Regions from separate parts of the Brevundimonas sp. NPDC055311 genome, predicted to be linked through region 2. Evidence: riboswitches for the same ligand, from Rfam matches in the RefSeq annotation. Region 2 holds a riboswitch; the other holds the start of a gene.

Region 1 (4,644 bases), on a different contig from region 2:
GCCAATGGCGAGAAATAGAACCGCAAAGGCCGTCAGGGGGGCGATCTGCGCCAGGAACAGACGACTGATCAGGCTGTGATGCTTGAGAGATCTGGCCATCAGAGATCGAGGCGATACCCGCGACCGCGGATATTGACCACGGCGGGTCCGTCGGGCTGCAATTTGCGGCGCAGACGTCCGATATGCACTTCTAAAGCATTGGGCGAGGGCGCCTCGTCCTGGGGAAAGACCTCCGCCGCAAGCATGTCCCTGTCCACGACCTGGCCGACGCGGGAAGCCAATACCCGCAACGCCGCCCATTCGCGGGGACGCAAGGCCAGGTCGCGGTCGCCGACCATGACGCGTCCGGCTTCCCAGTCACAGGTCATGGCGCCGATCATGACGGTCTCTGCGGTTCGTCCTTGGCGACGGCGTGCGATGGCCCGCAGCCGCGCCGCCAATTCGGCGGGGGCGAAGGGTTTCACCAGATAGTCGTCAGCCCCCAGATCCAATCCCGCCACCCTCTCGGTCAGCCCGTCGCGCGCCGTTAACATCAGCACGGGCGTGGTCGAGCCCCGGCGTCGGAGCGCGCTCAAGACCTCGAAGCCGTCGATATCGGGCAGGCCGATGTCCAGAACGGCCGCGTCGAAACCCCCGTTCGCCTCCAGGGTCAGGGCTTCAGCGCCATACTCGGTGCAGCAGGCGGTGAAGCCGGCGGCTTCCAGACTGGCCTTGAGAGAATGCCTGAGCGCCTTGTCATCTTCGACGACCAGTATTTTCATGGCGACCGGCTGGGTGGGAGGGAGTGACTTTGCGGAACCTAAAGCGGCGCGCCGCAAAGTGGAACTGGCCGGCGAGCTTGATACGACTTCTCGTCGTGCTGGCGGTCGCGGCGACCGCGACCTGCGTTCGCGAACCGAACGGGCCTGCCACAGATCCGCTGACCCGCTGGAGGGCGCAGCGCGAAGGGTGCCTGGTCGTCTATACGAACACCAGCATGATGCAGCCGGTCATCGACGCTTTTCAGGACCGATGGCCGATGATCAAGGTGCAGGTCGTGGATCGCAACTCGTCCCTGATCGCTGAGGAGGTGAAGGCGACGGCGGATGCAGGGCGACCGGGGGTCGATCTCGTTTGGTCCTCGGCGATGGATCAGCAGATCAAGCTGGTCAATGACGGCTACGCCCAGACCTATCGCTCACCGCATCGTCGCAGTCTTCCCGACGGCGCCATATGGCGGAGTCAGGGCTTTGGCCTGACCGCCGACCCGATCGTTTTCGTCTACAACCGTCGATTGTTGCCTGCGGACGCGGCGCCACGTAGTCACGCGGAGCTTCTGCGTCTTCTGAGCACGAAGCCCGAGGTGTTCGCCGGGCGGACCACCCTATATGACGTCGAGCGCAGCGCTGTCGGCATGATGTTGTTGTCTGCGGATATCCAGGCCTATCCAGACGCTTGGCGGTTGATGGAGGCCTTGGGCCGTACGGCGCCTCGCCTTGATACATCGGGGCATAGAATGCTGGGCCAGATCGCCGACGGCCGGAAGGTGTTCGCTTATAACGTCAATCGCTCCTTCGCGGTCGGCTTTGCTGCGGATCATGACGAGGTGGCGGTGATCGTGCCGTCGGACTATCGACTGTCTGTGTCGCGCGTCGCCTTTATTCCGCGCAACGCCAGCCACCCGGCGGCGGCGCGGCTGTTTCTGGACTTCCTTCTGTCGCGTGAAGGCCAGGAACTCATCAGCCGGACCGGCGCGGGCCCCGTTCGTGTGGATATGGCGGATGTCGCCGCTTCTCACGGGCTGAGGTCCATCCGTGTCGGTCCTGGTCTTCTGGCCAACCTCGATCAGTTACGACGTCGGCGCTTGATCGCCCAGTGGCGGACAGCGATGGTCGGAGCGGAACAGGCGCCAGACGATCCCTTCGCGCCATGATGGGCGATCGCGCAATCCTGTGGATAACTCTCGCGCGCGGTTGCTGACATCTTCCTGTCACCTTTCTGACACCGCGCCGCTAGGCGGCCCGCGCCTCGCCGCACGATTAGGTCGAGCAAGGACAATCTTAGCGTATGCTTGCGTAGTATATGCAAACTAAGCAATAAAATTGCCAAAAATGTCGATTTGACAGGCTTTGTGAGGCGGTTTCCTACTGGTTTTTGCAGCGCGGGAGAGATCGAACTCCGACGCCGAAGGCGCAACCGCCCCGGAAACGCTCAGGCAAAAGGACCGTGCTGCGCGGGAAACGCTGGAGAGAAGGCGGCCTTCGGGTGCGCCTCGCCGAAGGAGCAAGGGGCGACCCGAAACTCTCAGGCCCGATGACAGCGGGGGCGGTCAAAAGGCGCGTCAGTCGCCGCTGGTCTCTTGTCCTTGGGAGGGGACGCCGTCGCCATGAGGAACTTCGACTTGTCCAAATTCAATACTCGTTTGACCGGATGCAGCAGCGTCCTGGCGCTTCTCGCGTGCGCCGGCGGCGCCATGGCCCAGGATGTCCCTGTGGACGAAGGGCCCTCGGCGGTCGATGAGATCGTCGTCACCGCCTCGCGGATTGATCGCGCCGGGTTCGAGGCGCCGACGCCGACCGTGCGTCTGACGGCCGAAGATCTGTCGGTCGGCGCACGTCCGAACATTGCAGCGGCCCTTAACGACATGCCGCAGTTTCGCGCGACTTCGTCGCCGCAGACCACCGGCACCAACACGGGCGCAGGCAACGCGCCGGTCGATCTGCGCGGCCTGGGCATCAGCCGCACCCTGGTGCTGATCGACGGCCGCCGTGTGTCGAGCGAGAATGACCTGAACAGCATTCCGTCGATTCTGGTGCGCAGCGCGGATGTGGTCACTGGCGGCGCTTCAGCGGCTTGGGGCTCGGGCGCCGTCGCGGGCGTGGTCAACATCGGTATCGATCGTCGGTTCACCGGCGCCAAGATCGGCGCGGAATACGGCATCTCCTCCTTCGACGACGCGGAGCAGAAGCGTTTTGAGGCGGCCTGGGGGACGGATTTCCTGGAGGGCCGGGGCCACTTCGTCATCGGCGCAGAATACCTCGACAATGAAGGCGTGGTGCCGAAGACCTCACGCCCGCGCATCGGTCGCTGGGGGCAGGTGTCGACCAATGACGGCACCGGTCGTTTCGTCACCGTGCCGGACGTCGGCTTCGCCAACGCCGCCTATGGGGGGCTGATCATGTCGGGCGTGCTGTCGGGCAAGGCCTTCAATCCTGACGGTTCGTTGCGCGACTTCGATTTCGGCCAGCAGGTCGGGACGTCGACCGTGGGCGGCGAAGGGCCGTCCAACGACGATCTCAGCCCTCTGGTCACGCCCCAGCAGCGCTTCGTCGCCATGGCCAGCGCCACCTATGACGTGACGGACACCCTGCGTTTCACCGCCGATATTCGTCACGCCAAGATGTGGAACGACTACATCTGGTTCGGCGACCATAACCGCGGCGATCTGCAGATCAGCATCGACAACGCCTTTCTGCCGACGGCGGTGCGTGACGCCATGACGGCGGCGGGTGAGACCAGCTTCACGATGGGCCGCTTCAACGCCGAGACCTATCCGCGGATCGACTTCGAACGCGTCACGACGCAGGCCACCCTGGCGCTGGATGGTGAACTGGGCGGCGGCGCCTGGCGCTGGGGCGCCTACTACAGCCATGGAGAGTTCGAGAACAACATCGACACTCCCGGCTTCCTGCTGAGGACGGAATACGCCCAGGCGGTGGACTCGGTGCTGGATCCGGCGACGGGGCAGGCGATCTGCCGCGTCTCCCTGACCAACGCCAACTCGGGCTGCGTGCCGATAAACCTGTTCGGTCTGGGCGCGCCCAGCCAGGCGGCCATGGACTATGTGACCGGCACGCCGCAGCAGCGTTCGACCACCAAGCTGGATGTCGGGGGGATCAGTCTGCGCGGCGAGCCCTTCACCCTGCCGGCCGGTGATGTCTCGGTCGCCTTCGGCGTCGAGGCGCGCAAGGAGTCGATCGACCAGACCGTCGGCGAACTGGACGCGGCCAAGGCTTTCCGGACCTTCAGCTTCTCGGCCATGTCGGGCGAGTTCTCGGTCAAGGAAGCCTTCGCCGAAGTTCTGGTCCCGGTCGTTCGTGACCTGCCCGTTCTGAACAATCTGGAGTTCAACGCGGCGGCGCGCATTTCCGATTACGACACGACCGGCTCGATCTGGTCCTGGAAGGTGGGGGCGACCAATGAGTTCTTCCCCGGTTTCCGAGGCCGCATCACCCAGTCGCGCGACATCCGTTCGGCGAATCTGTCGGAGCTCTACACCCAGACGACGACCGGCTATAACAACATCAACGATCCGGCCAAGAACCAGACCGTCTATGTGCTGAACAACGGCGGCGGCAATCCGGATCTGACGCCAGAGACGGCCGACACCCTGACGATCGGCGTCACCTATGCGCCGCCGTCGATCCCCGGCCTGAACATGTCGCTCGACTACTACAACATCAAGATCGACGACGTGATCACCACCATCGCGCCGCAGGACCTCGTGAACCGCTGCTTCAACGGCAACACCGCCCTGTGCAGCAAGATCGAACGCAACGCCCAGGGCGACCTGGTCCGCACCATGTCCACCTATGTGAACCTGGCCGAGTACCAGACCGACGGCGTGGACGCCGAGATCTCCTACGCGGCGCCGCTGGACCGCTT
Region 2 (4,644 bases):
GCTGATAGGGGGTGTAGCTGGTCAGGAACTCCGACCGCTGGATCACATGGTCCACCGTGGCCGGGACGTGGTGCTTATAGGCCCCGGCGCCGCAGAAGAAGGGCACGGCGCCCGCCGTGGCGTTCTTGCTCGCCATGGCCGAGAGGGCGCGTTCGACCTCCAGCTCGCCCGCCACGCGGGGCAGGTCTACGAAGCCGTCGCGGCGCGCGGCCTGCGGCACGTCGATGAACAGGTCGTCGATGGATTTGGCGCCGATGGCGGCCAGCATGGCCTCACGGTCGTCGGGCGTCAGGGGGAGGTAGCGCATTCTATATTCCGCTCATCCCCGCGGAAGCGGGGACCCAGGTTTAAGCTTCAAACACCGCTGCTTGACCCCAAGGAACTGGGTCCCCGCTTCCGCGGGGATGAGCGGAGAGGGGAGACCTTTAGAGGGTGGTCAGGTAGGCGTCGTAGGCGGCCTGATCCATCAGGCCGTCCAGCACCGAGGCGTCGGACACCTTGATCTTGGCGAACCAGCCTTCGCCTTCGGGATCGGCGTTGACGGTTTCCGGGGCGTCGGCCAGGGCGGCGTTGCCCTCGATCACTTTGCCCGCGATGGGGGCGTAGACGTCCGAGGCGGCCTTGACCGATTCCACGACGGCGAAGCTGTCGCCGACCGAGACGGTCTTGCCGGCTTCCGGCGTCTCGACGAACACCACGTCGCCCAGGGCGTCAGCGGCGTGCTTGGAGATGCCGACCGTTGCGACGTCGCCGTCGAGGCGAACCCATTCGTGATCCTTGGTGAACTTCATCTTGGTCTTCCCTTTTGTCGTCATCCTCGGGCTTGACCCGAGGATCGAGCCCTGGAGCGGGCGGTTGGTCTAGAACTTCCAGCGTCGAGCGGCGGGCCGCCCGGCCCTCGGGTCAAGCCCGAGGGTGACGGTCTTATTTCGGCTTGCGGTAGTAGCGGGTCGCCACGAAAGGCGTGGCGACGACTTCGGCGGCGGCCGGGCGGCCGCGCACCAGAACCTTCAGTTCCGCGCCCAGCTCGGCGAAGGCCGGCGGCACATAGCCCATGGCGATGTTGTGTCCCAGCGTCGGCGAGGGGCCGCCCGAGGTGACCTTGCCGATCACGGCGCCGTCCATGTCGGCGATCTCGGCGCCTTCGCGGGCGGGAGCGCCTTCCTTGACGTGCAGGCCGACGCGGACGCGGGCCGGGCCGTCGGCCAGTTGTTTCAGAATGGTCTCGGCGCCGGCGAAGTCGGCGCGTTCCTTGCGCGACTTGGACAGGGCGAAGGTCAGCCCCGCCTCGACCGGGGTGATCGTTGCGTCGACATCGTGGCCGTGCAGCGGCAGACCGGCTTCCAGACGCAAGGAGTCGCGCGCGCCCAGGCCGACCGGCTTCACCCGCGCGTCCGACAGCAGCAGGCCCCACACGCGCTCTGCGGCGGCGGCCGGAACTGAAATCTCATAGCCGTCCTCACCGGTATAGCCCGAGCGCGAGACGATGCAGTCCTCGTCGAACAGGCGGATAGCGCGGCAGTCCATGAAGCCCATGTCGGCCAGTTCCGCCGAATGGGCGGCCATGACCTCGGCCGCTTCAGGCCCCTGGATGGCCAGCAGGGCGCGGTCCAGCACCTCCAGCTTGGCGTCGCCCGACAGATGGGCGTTCAGGAAGGCGAAGTCCGCATCCTTGTTGCCCGCGTTGACGACGATGTAGAGGCCGTCCTCGAAAGGCTTGCCCGCCATCAGATCGTCCATGACGCCGCCCTGTTCGTTCAGCAGCAGGGTGTATTTCTGCTTGCCGGGCTTCACGATCGCATAGTCGCCGGGGACGAAGCGCTCGAACTGCGCGATGGCGTCGGCGCCGGTGATGCGCGCCTGGCCCATGTGGGAGACATCGAACAGGCCGGCGTGCTCGCGGGTCCAGCGGTGCTCGGCCAGCACGCCTTCATACTGGACCGGCATGTCATAGCCGCCGAAGCCGACCATGCGGGCGCCAAGCGCGCGGTGCGCGGCGTTGAGGGGGGTAGTCTTAAGGGCCTGATCGCTCATGGCGTCGCCTCCGGGTCGCAGGTTGCGGCGATAGCTTCGCCGTCGTTGCGCCCCCGCTGTCCTGAAGCCTGAGAGATTCCGACCGTTCCCGAAAAGGTTCGGCCTTGCTCCGTCGGCGCGCGTCGGGACCCTCCGTCCTTCGGCGACTTTCCAGCGTCCGTGCGCTTTCGCGGTCCTTTTGCCTGAGCGTTTCCGGGGCGGTTGCGCCTTCGGCTCCGGGCGCCGCGAACGGACCCGATCTCTCCCGCGAGAGCGTTCGACCTAAGGCCTCGACTCCGGCGCAGAGTCAAGCGGCGCCGGACTTGCCGCCGTCGATCCTAAGGGCCATGAGGGGGCGGAACCGCGCTTCGCCCACAGGATTTGAAGGACGTCATGACCGCCCGCACCGATCTCGCCGCCCACCTCGCTTCCCTCGACCTGCCGCAGGGTCTGGTCGAGACGCTGACTACGGCGGCCGCCGCCTGCGTCGAGATCCGCCAGGTGGTGGCGGGCGGCGCCCTGGTCGGCGCCCTGGGCGCGTCGGGCGCCGTCAATGTGCAGGACGAAGAGCAGAAGAAGCTGGACGTCATCGCCGACGATCTGCTGACCGAGGCCCTGCTGGCCTGCCCGGCCGTGGCGGGGGTGGCGTCCGAGGAAAAGGCTGCGATGCAGCCCTCGGCGAACGCGGCGGGCGAATATCTGGTGCTGTTCGATCCGCTGGACGGCTCGTCCAATATCGACATCAATGCGCCGGTCGGCACCATCGTCTCGGTGCTGAAGGCGCCGTCGGTCCAGCCGAGCGAGGCCGACTTCCTGCAATCGGGCCGCCATCAGGTCGCGGCGCTTTATGCCGTCTACGCCGGTCAGGCCATGCTGGTGCTGACGACGGGCAAAGGCGTGGCGGGCTTCACCCTGGCGCCGGACGGCCGGTGGCTGATGACGCATGAGAACGTGCGCATTCCGGCCGATACGAAAGAGTTCGCCATCAACATGTCGAACCAGCGCCACTGGGCCGAGAGCGTCCAGCGCTATGTCGACGGCTGCCTGAAGGGCGCCGACGGCCCGCGCGGCAAGAACTTCAACATGCGCTGGGTCGCCGCCATGGTGGCTGACGTGCACCGCATCCTGATGCGCGGCGGCGTCTTCCTCTATCCGTGGGACAAGCGCGAGCCGAACAAGCCGGGCAAGCTGCGCCTGATGTATGAGGGCAACCCCATGTCCTTCCTGGTCGAACAGGCGGGCGGCAAATCCACCACCGACGGCAAACAGGCCATCATGGACGTGACCCCGACCGAGCTGCACCAACGGGTGCCGGTCGTCCTCGGCTCGGCCAACGAAGTCGACCAGATCGCGGCGGCCTGACGCCATGCAGATCGCCGCCACAGATGCGCTCCTTGTCATCGACGCCCAGAACGATTTCTGCGAGGGCGGCGCCCTGGCGGTTCAGGGCGGGGCGGCGATCATGCCCCTGATCAATCGGCTGGCCGAGCGGTTCGCCACCGTCGTCGCCACCCAGGACTGGCACACGCCGGACCAGATCAGCTTCGCCTCCAACCACGCGGGCGCGGCGCCCTTCACGCAGATCGAGGTGGCCTATGGCCCCCAGATGCTGTGGCCGGATCATTGCGTGCAGGGCACGCCGGGGGCGGATTTCCACCCCGACGCGGCGCCTGCCGTGACCAAGGCGCTGGCCGTGGTCCGCAAGGGCTACAACCCGGCGGTCGATTCCTATTCCGGCTTCTATGAGAACGACCACAGGACGGCGACGGGTCTGGCGGGCCTGCTGCGCGATCTGGGGGTGAAGCGCATCTTCCTGTGCGGCCTGGCCTATGACTACTGCGTGCGCTTCACCGCCGAGGACGCGGTGCGCGAGGGCTTTGAGGCCGTGGTCATCGAAGACGCCTGTCGCGCCATCGCCCCGGACACGGCGACGGCGGCCAAGGCCGGGTTTGCGACGCTGGGCGTGGCGGAGATCGAGGCGGCGTCGCTCCTCGGCTGACCACTCCCTTCGTCATCCTCCGGCAAGCCGCGCAGCGGTGCAGACCGGGGGACCCAGCGGCGCCGAAGGCGATCTTCGCCGCGAGCACCAGCGCGTGGTTGTTTCGCGCTCACGTGCGCCGCTGGGTCCCCCGGTCTCGCTCCGCTCGCCGGAGGATGACGAAGGTAGGGCTCAGTTCGCCGCCGCGTAGGCCTCGACCTCGGCGATCCGTGCGGCCTTGTCGGCGTCGCTGAGGAAGCTGCCCTCGAAGCTGTTCTTCGCCAGTTGCACGACCTGTTCGCGTGTGAGGCCGACCGCCTTGGCCAGTTCGATATAGTTCGCGTTCACATAGCCGCCGAAATAGGACGGATCGTCCGAGTTCAGGGTGACGTGCAGGCCCCGACGCAGCATCTCGGGGACCGGGTGGTCCTTCAGATCCCTGACCACGCGCAGCTTCAGGTTCGACAGGGGGCAGACGGTCAGCGTCATCTGCTCGGCGGCCAGACGGGCGATCAGGGCCTCGTCCTCCATCGAGCGGTTGCCGTGGTCCATGCGGTCGATGTGCAGCAGGTCCAGGGCCTCGCGCACGTATTCGGGCGGACCTTCCTCGCCGGCGTGGGCGCACAGCTTCAGGCCCAGGTCGCGCGCGGCGG

The links. A riboswitch is a leader RNA that binds a small molecule or an ion and turns the genes downstream of it on or off. The one in region 2 is predicted to bind glycine.
Region 1: it holds a riboswitch for glycine, as region 2 does, so the genes downstream of both, ACWIDZ_RS11380 (TonB-dependent receptor domain-containing protein) here and gcvT (glycine cleavage system aminomethyltransferase GcvT) in region 2, are expected to answer to the same signal.

Annotation. Positions count from the first base shown of each region.
Region 1 covers NZ_JBSHMV010000003.1:76,228-80,871, forward strand. Annotated here, with positions in the region: gene ACWIDZ_RS11365 (sensor histidine kinase N-terminal domain-containing protein) at 1-99, opposite strand, end outside; gene ACWIDZ_RS11370 (response regulator) at 99-818, opposite strand; gene ACWIDZ_RS11375 (ABC transporter substrate-binding protein) at 839-1,912, shown strand; glycine riboswitch at 2,132-2,216, shown strand; glycine riboswitch at 2,221-2,301, shown strand; gene ACWIDZ_RS11380 (TonB-dependent receptor domain-containing protein) at 2,453-4,644, shown strand, end outside.
Region 2 covers NZ_JBSHMV010000002.1:810,055-814,698, forward strand. Annotated here, with positions in the region: gene gcvPA (aminomethyl-transferring glycine dehydrogenase subunit GcvPA) at 1-307, opposite strand, end outside; gene gcvH (glycine cleavage system protein GcvH) at 426-791, opposite strand; gene gcvT (glycine cleavage system aminomethyltransferase GcvT) at 925-2,034, opposite strand; glycine riboswitch at 2,195-2,291, opposite strand; gene ACWIDZ_RS09700 (class 1 fructose-bisphosphatase) at 2,407-3,375, shown strand; gene pncA (bifunctional nicotinamidase/pyrazinamidase) at 3,380-4,012, shown strand; gene ACWIDZ_RS09710 (adenosine deaminase) at 4,184-4,644, opposite strand, start outside.